Regions from separate parts of the Neobacillus sp. NPDC093127 genome, predicted to be linked through region 3. Evidence: riboswitches for the same ligand, from Rfam matches in the RefSeq annotation. Region 3 holds a riboswitch; each other region holds the start of a gene.

Region 1 (4,175 bases), on a different contig from region 3:
TGAAGTGTCTTTATCCCTCTTAAAACAAGCCAGGCATCTTGAACTCCGAGGATGGCCCCGAACCCATTTTGCAAAAAGCCTAATCGTTTAGCCAAATCTTCGTCCTTCACGACGGCAAGTCCTGCTACCACGTCACTATGCCCTGATAGAAATTTGGTCGCACTATGGAGGACAACATCAACTCCTAACGCCAACGGTTTTTGCAGGGCAGGGGTAAGGAACGTATTATCGAGATAAGTGATCGCATCGATTTCCTTCGCTAACTCACAAATGGCTCCAATGTCCGTGACTTTCATTAATGGGTTAGAGGGTGTCTCCATATAAAAAGCTTTTGTATTTGGTTGAATCGCCTGCTTTACTGCGTCTAAATCTGTCATATCGACAAATGTATGGTCAATTCCTAACCGAGGAAGAACTTGTGAAACCATCCGGAACGTTCCGCCATAAACATCTTCGGTAATAACAATATGGTCTCCTGCTGAAAGCAGAAGGAATGCCGTCGAAATCGCGGCCATACCTGAAGAAAAGGCAAATCCTTTTAACCCGCCCTCGAGTTCCGCAATTACATCCTCCAGTGCTTCCCTTGTCGGATTTAAACTGCGGCCATAATCGTACTTGCCAAACTGATCGAAATCAGATTGGTGGAAGGTAGAGGCATGTTGGATTGGTACACTTACAGCCCCTGTAGTTGGATCGACCTTGTGCTGATTATGAAGGAGTTTTGTTTGAAAGCTATATTCAACACGTGCCATTAGGCAATCACCCCTTCTTTCATTTTAGCAAAAGCAAGATCCAGATCTTGGATTAAATCACCGGCATCCTCGATTCCAACGGAAAAACGTAATAAACAATTGTCGACTCCTTGCTGAAGGCGAATTTCTTCAGGAATATCGGCATGGGTTTGCGTTGCCGGATAGGTAATCAAACTCTCCGTGCCGCCAAGGCTTTCAGCAAAAGTTATCAGAGCGATATTTTGAAGAAATGGATTTACCCAAGCTTCTTCTTTCAATCGGAATGACACCATTCCTCCCTTACCAGGATAAAGAACATCTGCAACACTTTCATGGTTGGAAAGGTATTCGACAACCGCCTTTGCATTTTTCTCATGGCGTTCCATCCGAAGCGCTAATGTTTTCATCCCGCGCATTAACACCCAAGCATCAAACGGACTTAACACACCGCCGGCCCCGTTATGATGAAGGGCTAAACCTTCACAAATCTCTTTTCCTTTGGCAACGATAAGGCCCGCCAGCACATCATTATGGCCGCCTAAATATTTTGTTGCGCTATGGATGACAATATCGGCTCCAAGCAGGATGGGCTGCTGCAATAACGGAGTATAAAAGGTGTTGTCTACGATCAGCAAAGCACCGCGCCTCTTAGCAATTTCTGAGATCGCGGCAATATCTGCCTGCTGCATCAGGGGATTTGTGGGGGTCTCTAGAAAGATGGCCTTTGTGGAAGGGGTAATTCTCCGTTCGACCTCTTCCGGACAACAGGTATTCACATATTGCGTCTTTAAGCCCCACTTCTTAAAACCTTGTTCTAACAAACGATAGGTGCCGCCATATAAATCTTCGCTCACTAACCATTCATCACCAGATTGGAACAAAGAAAGCACCGTGAAAATGGCAGCCATACCTGAACTGCAGGCAAATCCTTGTTCACCGTTTTCTAAATCAGCAATTGCCTTTTCAAGAATTTGTCTTGTAGGGTTTCCAGTCCGAATATAATCAAAGCCAGTCGATTGCCCAATTCCCGCGTGGCGATAGGCTGTTGAAAAATATATCGGCGGATTCACCGTTCCAGTCACAGTTTCACTGCGATTTCCAATTTGGGCAAGTTTCGTTTCAATTTTGTACATGGATGCACTCTCCTTTAATGATGGGAATGGTTAATCGCGAGCGACTCCGCTTTTCCAATAGAAAAAGCCTTCTATAAGAAGAAGGCTTTTGTAAATACTACAAAAAAGTCATTCTTCTTATCTCGCAAATTAGCAAACTAATTTGCAGGACTTAGCACCTTTTCAATGGACAAGCCATTGATGGTTGCTGAGGCGTCGCAGGGCCATTCCCTCAACCTCTCTTGATAAGAAATCATTTATTTAGATTATTTATAAAATTTACTACATTGAAAGCGGTGTGTCAATCTGTTTTAATCAAACTTATTGTTTTTTTCCCAGTTTTTAAATTTAATAAAATTTATATATTCGATAAAATCTTCTTTATTCATTCCTTCGATAATAGCCTTTTCGATTATTCCCTGCCACTCTTTGTCCAGAAGTTCCTTCCCGTTTGCATTCCACTGTGATTCTAATTGATTGATTCCAGTCAATAAATATTCAATTGAAACATGTAATGGTTTGGCAATCTTCATTAGAAAATGAATAGATGGATTTTTATTAAGACTCCGCTCGATGTTGCTTAAATAAGATTTAGAGACATTGGCAAGGTCAGCAAGTTCTGTAAGGGTATATCCCTTTTGCTCTCGTACTTCTTTAATTCGTGTTCCAATCATAGGCTTCTCCTTTTAAACAAATTTTAATGTGTATGTATAAATGATTGCATAAGGATCAGTTGCAGAATACTCGAATAAATTTAATGAAACTATGTCACATTACTGATATTATAAACCACAAATCGTTCTTTTTAAAGAATTAATTTATTGGGTTAAGATAAATTTTAATAAACAGATATATTTTGCTAGTGCGTAAATATTATATAGAGGAAACATACATCCAATTACTTCGCTAAAATTCAAGGATGACACAGATTTTTTAAAAACTTAATCCATTAATAATTATTGAAATGTAATAATAATAATGAATTGACTTGTTCTATATAAAGAATTAATATAAGGGTATACAGATTATCGGCTTAGTTATTCATGCAAAATTATTCCTGGTAAAGGCAATCTTTTTTTGCTTGCTTGTTCTTTATGAAGGACAATGCGTTCTTTAAAATATAATTTTGGTGACGCCTTCTTACCGCTATCAATGAAGGCACTCGGTCATACTGTGGGTTTATAACCTTAGACGCTAGTCGTCAAGAGTGTGATGTGAGGAGGGGTTAGATGCCCCAAACCAATTGATTAATGGTTTTGATGATAATGGCTAAGAAAGCCGCTATAATCAAAGCTTTTAATCTTTTTATCATTAATAGAAATTAAAGGAGCGAGAAAATGACCTATCGGCAAAGGATGTCTATGTTCTTTTTGGTAGATTCTTGTATTGTCACATCAGCCATTTTTATCAGCAGGTTCTTGGTCGATGCTTCTTATGTCTTTCATGTTCCAATGATGGTCCTCACGCTATCCATCTTGACTAGCCATCACTTTTTTTCGTTAGTTTTTAAGCTGTATAAAAAGGCGTGGGAGTATGCTAGTGTCGGAGAATTAGTAATTATCGTTAAAATTGTGACATCTTCCATACTTTTGACAGGATTATTGACGCAGCTGCTCCTCCATGAGATCCCCTTTAGGCTTCTGGGGGTAACGTGGTCAGTTAATATCTTGTTAATTGGCGGTTCTCGGTTTTGCTGGAGGGTGTACCGCGATTCCTTTATGAAAAGAAATCAGAATAAAAAAAGAACACTCATTGTTGGGGCTGGTTCAGCTGGAGCAATGGTGGCCAGGCAGCTGTTAAAAAGTCAAGAGGCCCATCTTCTTCCTGTAGGATTTATTGATGATGATATGAATAAACAAAAATTAGATATTTTAGGAATCCCGGTCCTCGGCGGGGTAAGTACGATAGAAGAGAAAGTTCAAGATTTGCAAATCGAGAACATTATTATTGCCATCCCTTCTTTAAGTAGAAAAGAGTTAAATATTATTTTTCAAGAATGTGCAAAGACTTCTGCAAAAACGCAAATACTCCCGATGCTTGAGGATTTAGTAACAGGACGGATATCTGTTAGTCAGTTTCGTGATGTCCAAGTGGAGGATCTTTTAGGCAGGGAACCCATCCATTTGGATATTGCCGCGATATCAAAATACATTACGGGAAAAAAGGTGTTGGTAACCGGTGCGGGAGGATCGATTGGTTCGGAAATTTGCCGACAGGTTGCTATTTTTTCACCTGAACAATTGATTCTATTAGGACATGGTGAGAATAGTATTTATTCGATTGAAATGGAACTAAAGGAATGCTTCGGAGAATCAACGATTGAATTTATAAC
Region 2 (4,175 bases), on a different contig from region 3:
CTTGAATAAGGGTAATTCCATCGACCGGTTCTTCGAAAGAAGGTCCTTCCACATAAGCTTTTAGAGCTTCTATACTATGGAATAATTGAACTCCTAAGCCTTTACCGGCGCGGTTATGCTTCGTAATAAAGGACTGTCCTTCAAAGCTTTTAGCTGCCTGTAAAATGTTTTGTGTTCCAACCGCTGCAATTGTTTTTGGAGTCTTAACACCATACTTGTTTAACTCTAAATATTGTAAAACCTTACTTACCTCTAGCTTTAGAGCACTCGTTCCATTTAACACCGTACGTCCATGTGCTTCAAGCCAAGCCAATACTTGCCCAGAAAATTCAGCTGCAAAACGATGATCACGTGTATGAGAAGATGCACTCATTCGGCTATAGAAGATTCCTTCTGGCGGCTCTTTTGATAAATCTAGCGTTCCTTCGTCCAAATGCCATTCTTCATAAGGAACACCAAGTTCCGCTAACCTTTTTGTTAAATGAACTGTCCACTCACTATTTTCATGTATCACATATACCTTGCTCATCATTATGTCCCCTCACTAGTTCTTTATTAAACTACGTTTTTGTTCAACTAACGGTATAACCTGCTTTGCAAAGCGTTCCATTTCCTCTAATTGAGGTGAAAATTGCAATAGCAATAAATCTATGCCAGCTTCTTCATATTGTAAAATTCGATCTGCAATTTGCTCAGGTGTTCCTACTAAGTTCGGTCGCAGGCCGCGATTGGATACAGAGTAATCCTGTAATTGGATTTGTTGCTCTAATTGTGATTTAGTAGTGAAATCTTTAAAGCCAGCATATCCGCTAGTGTCTTTCACAGTCGTGATTTTTTCAAGCTCAGCCAGAGCCTCTTCTTCTGTATCACGGCAAATAACATAAGCAGCCATGCCAAATGAACTAAATGGCGCACTGCCAGTTTGTTCACGGCGTGCCCTCATATCGGTTATTTTTTGATCAATCTCTTCAACTGTACCACCGTGCATAACATAAGCATCACATTTTTCCGCTATGGTTTGCTTACCTTTTTCACTTTCACCGCCTGCATAAAGAATCGGGTTTGGTCCTTGAACAGGTTTCGGTGCAAGCTTCGCATCCTTTAATTCGTAATATTGACCAGAATAATTGAAGGTTTCTTCTGTCCATAAACCTTTTAGTACATCAATAAACTCTTCGGTACGAGCGTAACGCTCATCATGTTCTGTAAAAATACCCCCATATTGACGTGCTTCTTCTGCCCACCAAGCAGAAACAACGTTAAGAGTAAAACGCCCATTACTGATTTGATCAATATTTGCTGCCATTTTGGCCGCTACAGCAGGATTATGAAAACCAGGGCGAATCGCAGTCATAATTTCAATTTTTTCCGTCACTGCTGCAAGGGCTGCTGCTGTAGACCAAGCTTCAAGTGAGTCATGCTCCGGTCCTTTTATATCATTTAAATATAATTCAGCTATTAAGGTAGTTGAGTATCCCCATTTTTCAGCAGATTGTATTACTTTCTTTGCATAATCAAAGGTAGGCGGCATATTTTCATTCTCCACATTACGTAACCAGCCTCCAAAAATCGGTAACCAAAAACCATATTTCATTTGTATTCTCTCCTCTACTATTCTAATTCTATAGTTTTCCTATTATTTAAGTTGGATTTATGTATAAATTAAAAACTCTCCTCCTAAGAAGAGAGTTTTATTACCCTCTTCTCATCTTTCAAGCAGTGTGCTTGATGGAATTGGCACAGTATTCATAAGAACCTGCTGCCGAGGCTTCAAAGGGCCAGTCCCTCCACCTCTCTGGATAAGAAGAAAAATGTACATTCAATTTTTTAATTAACTAAAGTGATAATAGTTTAAATTTATCAAATTGTCAATCAAATATTTCTAAACTCTAAATAACTACTTATAGACACGGAAAGGTTTTAAAGTTTAGTTCGGTTGCTAAATGTTTTTCATCAAATGAAAATGGAAATGCGTTCTCCCTTTGACAATCTTGAACTAGGTTTAATGACTTGTTCATTTAATTGAATCGTTCCTTTTTCAATCTTTCCTATGATCTGTGATCGACTCCAATCCTCAATTTGGTTTGCAAGCACTTTATCAATTCGATGTTTTCCTATCACATCATCTAGTACAATGTGTATCACCTTTACTCCTTGTTCTGCTAAGCTGGTTATTGGTATGGCTGACATAATTGAATATTCTTCTTTCTGCTCCTCAATTTCAGCAACATGCTCAGAGAACGTTTTATAAATAGCTAACTTTTTGTTCCACGTATGATTTTTTTCGCATTTATAAATCGCATATTTGTATATGCTTTTTCCGTTTGCGTTATGCCTTCGCACATTGGTGTCCGTAAAAACTGATAATCTGCCACACATTTTGCAGTGCTTCTTTACAGCTCGTTCTGGTATTTGAGAAAGTTTCCAGTGGAATGCTATATTTAACATTAATCCTTCACCTCTTAATAAGATAAAGGAACGCAAGCATCTATTTGGATATCTTGCAGCGAGGTATAAAATTAAATTGAAAAAATTAAAAAGGAGATCCTACACAAGGACCTCCTTTCGCATCGAGACTACAGGGTTGCTTGGTTCCTTTGTAATGAGAAAAATGGGCATACTACCCCCTGAGAAAAAAACATTGTTTTTTGAGGGTGATGCTATCCAATTTATTGATCATTACAAAGTAAATTTTGGCATACGTGTTCTCCTGTATCCTTTCTATCCAAATAGAGTTATTCTCATTTTACCGCATAATTACATTTAAATGCAAACGTTTACTTTCTTCTATCCCAAGTAACTCCTCAAAATCCCATTAGTCAGCCCTCATTATCTTATCTCACTATTCTGCTTCGATAGTACAAAAAGGAAAAAGACCGCCGCAGCGACCTTCAACCTAAACTAACGACCCGATAGTTTAAGAAAAAATCTTTAAAGTTGGATATCTAAATCATTTAAAGTCCCATTCAATAATTATCTGATTTTCTCCGCCAACTCTAAAATAATTCCCTCTGGACCACGAACGTAGCATAGCTTATAACTTTCTTCATATTGCTGTATCTCACTAAAGACTTCTGTGCCCTTCTTTTTCAATTTTGCAACAATAGCTTCAATATCTTCAACAGCAAAGCAAATATGTCGGATACCCAGCGTATTTGCAAAAGGTTGCTGAATATCTTTTTCATCTGACGGCGTATAAAATTTGACTAGCTCTATCCATGCCTGACCATCTGGCATCCCCAATCCTACACATGCCGTTTTAACATCATTAAGCCCAACTATTCTGTCCAACTGTTCTCCATCCAATTCCCATTCCGCTTGCACTTCAAGTCCTAAATCAAGAAAAAACGCTTTAGCCTCTGAAATATTATTTACGTTTATACTCACATGATCTATTCTATTGATCTTCATATCTCATACCTCCTATGTTCCTGTTATTTCAATACCTGTATTCGTTTAAGGTTTGTTTGTAATTTTAATTCGCTTAAAACAGAAAATATCCTTCTTCAACTAAACTGCCCCAGCTTAAGTAAAATCCTTCACATTCTCTTCTGTTCCGCTCATAAACCTTTTAAAAAGTTGTGCATCTTGTTCCCCCTCGCTTTTGCATTTGAAATAGTGGAGTACATAATTCGCAAAAAATCTGCCGATAAACTTATCGGCAGAACAAAATGTCCGTTACCATATTTTTCTCATTTTTAGTCACACTTATAGACACACTCTACATAATAAAAAGTCACACTTTTTAAACCAAATCGGGAAGACAAGGGATGATAATTTTCTCACTGTAATCTTCAACAATAGCGCCCGATTGCGCATCTCTCTCTAGTTTACATTTTTCTAAAGCTGTAGTGGCATCTTCAGCAATAAATTTAATGCTACCTTCAGGGGCGTTTAGACATTCATTCACTCACCTTTCCATTTTCTGAAAAAACAAAAATAACCCATTTGGTATAGAAAACCAAATGGGTTATTTTTTATCAAACTTTATTGTCAATTATCAATCTTTATTGTAAAAAATCAATCTTTATTTTAAAGTCACATCCATCCCACTTTGAATTCTTTATAGACCGCACCTTAATTGAGCACCGCAATTTGTACAAGTATTACAGCCGCCGATTTCCTTTACTTTCCCTTGACGGCAGACTGGGCATGTGTTGCCAACCTCAGAACCA
Region 3 (4,175 bases):
AACGTAAAGCACACAAGTGCTTTGCGTTTTTTTACGGTCATGGTCATTAAAAATTTGCTTAACGTGCGAAAAGGATTTTTCTTGTTCGATGTAGAATATATGACTTATAATCCTATTTATTGGACGATTATTTATGTTCGCGGGGTGGCTATAAGTGGAGAAGCAGATCAAACAGGAAAACGCTTTACCTCTTAAAATTAGTGAAATGCGGAAGATGGAAACTGATTTGCAGAAGAGCGAACAAAGGTACAGACGGATTTTTGAAGATTCCATCGATGGCCTTATTTTATGGGATAATCAGCATCATATCGTTGATATTAATTTGGCTGGTGAAAAAATGCTTAGCCTCCCAAAGGAAAGATTAATCGGACTGCGGTTATACGACTTATATACCCATCATGAAAGCAATATACAGGAAATAATAAAACATTTTGAACAGGTTCTCAATGATGGGCATAGTACCTCTATAATCATGGTAGAAAAAGAAGGTGGAAAAAAAAGGTACTTTGAATATTCCTCAAAAGCGGAAATCGTTGAGGGGTTGAATTTTACCGTTTTTAAGGATATATCGGAAAAGATGGAAATGCAGGAGCATCTGCGAAAATCAGATACCTTAAATGTGATTGGCGAACTAGCGGCAGGAATTGCCCATGAAATTCGCAATCCGATGACAGCCTTAAAAGGTTTCATCCAATTACTTGAAGGCAGTATCATGAAAGAGCATTCGATGTATTATCAGGTTATTACCTCGGAGCTTCAGCGAATTGATTCGATTATCAATGAATTTTTGATTCTTGCTAAACCGCAAGCAACTAGGTATGAAGAGAAGGAAATAACTCAAATCATGAAGGAGACTGTCGACTTGCTCACTGCACAAGCGGTCCTTCACAATGTTCAATTTGTTACGAACTATAATGAACAGCTTCCACCTATTTTTTGCGAACCAAATCAGTTGAAAAAAGTCTTTATTAATTTAATTAAAAATGCCATTGAGGTTATGCCAGAAGGCGGGAATATAACCATTACTATTAAGAAACTTGCGGATCGAATGAGTATCTCGATTGAGGATGAAGGATGCGGAATACCGAAAGAAATCATAAATAAGCTTGGTGAACCATTTTATACAACTAAGGACTCAGGTACTGGCCTTGGATTAATGGTAAGCTTTCGCATTATTGCAGAACATAAAGGAACCATAATCGTTGAAAGTGAAGAAGGAAAAGGGACGATTTTTCGGATCACCCTTCCAATTGACGATAACAATGTTGCAATACCAAAGTAAAAAAGCAATCCGAATAACATCGGATTGCTTTTTCGATTAAAGGAATCCTTTAACCGTACCAATAAAAGCTCCAAAATTCTTGATTTCTTTCCTTTGTTTGATAAGGATTCCTCCAAGCTCCAACGTTTTACGTTTGGCAGCTAATCTGGTTTGCTCCTCATTAATACTATCTAAATCGGCAACATGTGCGAGTCCAATGGTTCTCCGAATTAGCTCACAGCCAGCAAAACCAAGAGCATCCTCGAAAAACTTAGCTAAATTGTAGTGTAAGAATACGGATGATAGTGCTAAATGTTCCTTATTTTCAGTGTTCCAAAGGCGTGTGAATTGTTCTTCAAATACATTCCACACTGTTTCAAGATGATTGATAAAGAGAGCTTGTTTTTGCTCGTTCACTAGGACTTGGAAAAGGAGATTCGCAAATATCTGGCCAATATCAAATCCGGCGGGACCATAAAACGCAAATTCGGGGTCAATAACTTTTGTTTCCGAATCATTGGCAAAAACACTTCCTGTATGCAAATCTCCGTGAAGGAGAACTTCTGCTTCTGTTAAAAAACTTTTCTTCAATACGTTCACATGAAATTTCAGTTCCTCATCTTTCCAAAGTGCCTCAACTGTACTACGCAAGCCAGCCTCGAAATCGTTGGTCTCTGCATCAAAGAATGGATCGGTGAAAATTAAATCCTCGGTGATTTTGCAAAGCTCAGGATTGATAAACTGCTGAACCTGTTCTTTTTTTACAGATGGACTTAATCCATAATCGGATGTGAAAAAGAGTGTTCTCGCCAGATATTCACCCAGATGCTGGGAAAGAAGCGGGTAGGTTTCCCCTTTAATAAATCCCTTTCTCGCAATCAAAAGATGGGAGAGGTCTTCCATGACAGTCACGGCCAGTACATCATTAGTATAGTAAACCTCTGGAACATAATTTGGAGCAATAGAACCGAATATTTTCAAGGCATCTGCTTCAATCTTTGCCCTTTTAAGTGTCAATGGCCAGCTTTCGCCTACAACTTTGGCATATGGAAGAGCTTGTTTGATGATTACGCCTTTTCCGTTCTTTTCGTCGACAATATGAAAAACTAAATTAAGATTCCCATCACCAATCTCCTTACAGGAAAGTTTAGTGTTATCAGAAAAAAGGTTTAATGCTAAGGCTATCTCTGTGGCGGTAGTTTCGGTTAATGGCTGATAAGTTGTTTGCTTTAATAGACTCATTTCTATAAATCCTCCTAATTAGTGGAGGCTTATCTGTGCTAATTTCTGCACTAAAAAAGCCTCTTTCTCATCTGAAAGAGGCTAGAAGACGGTTACTCTTCGCACCTCTTATCTCTCAGAAAGACAATCCTTCTGTTGGAATTAGCACCGTGCCTGTTAGGGGGTTTTCCCCGGCGCGAATAGGCGCCCCATTTCATAATGGTTTTCCGGTCGGTTGCTGGGCTTCAAAGGGCCAATCCCTCAGCCAGCTCATGATAAGAGTAAATAAAGTTTTCAGTTTTTTTCAATCTGATAAAAACTATACCAAGATTATGCAATTGGTGTCAATATTTTTTATTATAGCCACAAGCCAATCCGTCCAAAAGATAAGAACAGGGAATCTTTAATTTCATGAATCTTCACCTCTTTTGAAATTTTCTCTTTACAAGCTAGTATAAAAGTTATAACATTTGTCACTAGAAATTCAACAATAATTTGAAAATAAAAAAGCAGGTGAGAACGATGAAGCAATTTCAGTCATCGGAACTATTGAAAAGTCTACCAAAACAATTTTTTGCAGGTCTTGTTAAAAAAGTGGGAGAATATATAGCCGCGGGCCATGATGTGATTAACTTAGGACAAGGCAATCCAGATCAGCCAACACCGCCGCATATTGTCGCAAAGCTTCAGGAAGCCGCGGCCAATCCGCTCAACCATAAATATTCGCCCTTTCAAGGATTTGGTTACTTAAAACAAGCTGCTGCAGATTTTTATTTAAGAGAATATGGTGTGACCATTGATGCAAACAAAGAAGTGGCGATTTTATTTGGCGGTAAAGCGGGGCTGGTCGAGATTCCTCAGTGTTTATTAAACCCAGGCGATACCATCCTCGTTCCCGACCCGGGTTATCCTGATTATTGGTCAGGCATTGCCCTTGCACAGGCGGAAATGGTTACGATGCCTTTAAGAGCGGAAAATGGTTTCTTACCGAATTATCAAGAACTGGATTCGGCTGCTTTATCAAAAGCAAAATTAATGTTTCTCAATTACCCGAATAATCCTACCGGAGCAACCGCGAGTATGGAGTTTTTTACGGAGACTGTCAAATTGGCCAATGAAAATGATATTTGCGTCGTCCATGATTTTGCTTACGGTGCGATTGGCTTTGACGGTGTAAAACCGGTTAGCTTTTTACAAGCAGATGGAGCGAAGGAAGTGGGAATTGAAATCTACACGCTGTCGAAAACCTATAATATGGCGGGCTGGCGAGTTGGATTTGCAGTGGGGAATGAAACTGTCATTTCCGCAATTGAACTTTTGCAGGACCATCTATACGTCAGTTTATTTGGAGCGGTACAGGAGGCGGCTGCCGTTGCATTAACGGGTCCCCAGGATTGTGTAAACGAACTTAATGAACTGTATGAACGGAGGCGAAATGTGTTAATTACTGGCCTTCAATCGCTCGGTTGGAATGTCACCGCCCCAAAAGGCTCATTTTTTGCCTGGCTTAAGGTTCCGGATGGATATACATCTGAGGAATTTTCAACCATGCTTCTTGAACAAGCACATATCATGGTGGCACCGGGGATTGGCTTTGGAAACTTTGGCGAGGGCTATGTCCGTGTTGGTTTATTATCATCAGAAGAGCGATTAGCAGAGGCTGTCAGAAGAATAAGTGGATTAGAAATATTTA

Evidence for each region. A riboswitch is a leader RNA that binds a small molecule or an ion and turns the genes downstream of it on or off. The one in region 3 is predicted to bind S-adenosylmethionine.
Region 1: it holds a riboswitch for S-adenosylmethionine, as region 3 does, so the genes downstream of both, ACIQCO_RS04865 (methionine biosynthesis PLP-dependent protein) here and mtnK (S-methyl-5-thioribose kinase) in region 3, are expected to answer to the same signal.
Region 2: it holds a riboswitch for S-adenosylmethionine, as region 3 does, so the genes downstream of both, ACIQCO_RS18265 (LLM class flavin-dependent oxidoreductase) here and mtnK (S-methyl-5-thioribose kinase) in region 3, are expected to answer to the same signal.

The regions. Positions count from the first base shown of each region.
Region 1 covers NZ_JBIVOP010000002.1:338,030-342,204, forward strand. Annotated here, with positions in the region: gene metC (cystathionine beta-lyase) at 1-752, opposite strand, end outside; gene ACIQCO_RS04865 (methionine biosynthesis PLP-dependent protein) at 752-1,864, opposite strand; SAM riboswitch class I at 1,979-2,095, opposite strand; gene ACIQCO_RS04870 (helix-turn-helix domain-containing protein) at 2,155-2,517, opposite strand; gene ACIQCO_RS04875 (polysaccharide biosynthesis protein) at 3,181-4,175, shown strand, end outside.
Region 2 covers NZ_JBIVOP010000014.1:14,137-18,311, forward strand. Annotated here, with positions in the region: gene ACIQCO_RS18260 (ATP-grasp domain-containing protein) at 1-529, opposite strand, end outside; gene ACIQCO_RS18265 (LLM class flavin-dependent oxidoreductase) at 545-1,594, opposite strand; SAM riboswitch class I at 1,703-1,806, opposite strand; gene ACIQCO_RS18270 (S4 domain-containing protein) at 1,954-2,448, opposite strand; gene ACIQCO_RS18275 (VOC family protein) at 2,974-3,411, opposite strand; gene ACIQCO_RS18280 (hypothetical protein) at 3,746-3,910, opposite strand; partial or broken gene ACIQCO_RS18285 (vitamin B12-dependent ribonucleotide reductase) at 4,064-4,175, opposite strand, start outside.
Region 3 covers NZ_JBIVOP010000001.1:623,286-627,460, reverse strand. Annotated here, with positions in the region: gene ACIQCO_RS03120 (ATP-binding protein) at 155-1,282, shown strand; gene mtnK (S-methyl-5-thioribose kinase) at 1,319-2,503, opposite strand; SAM riboswitch class I at 2,609-2,764, opposite strand; gene ACIQCO_RS03110 (pyridoxal phosphate-dependent aminotransferase) at 3,005-4,175, shown strand, end outside.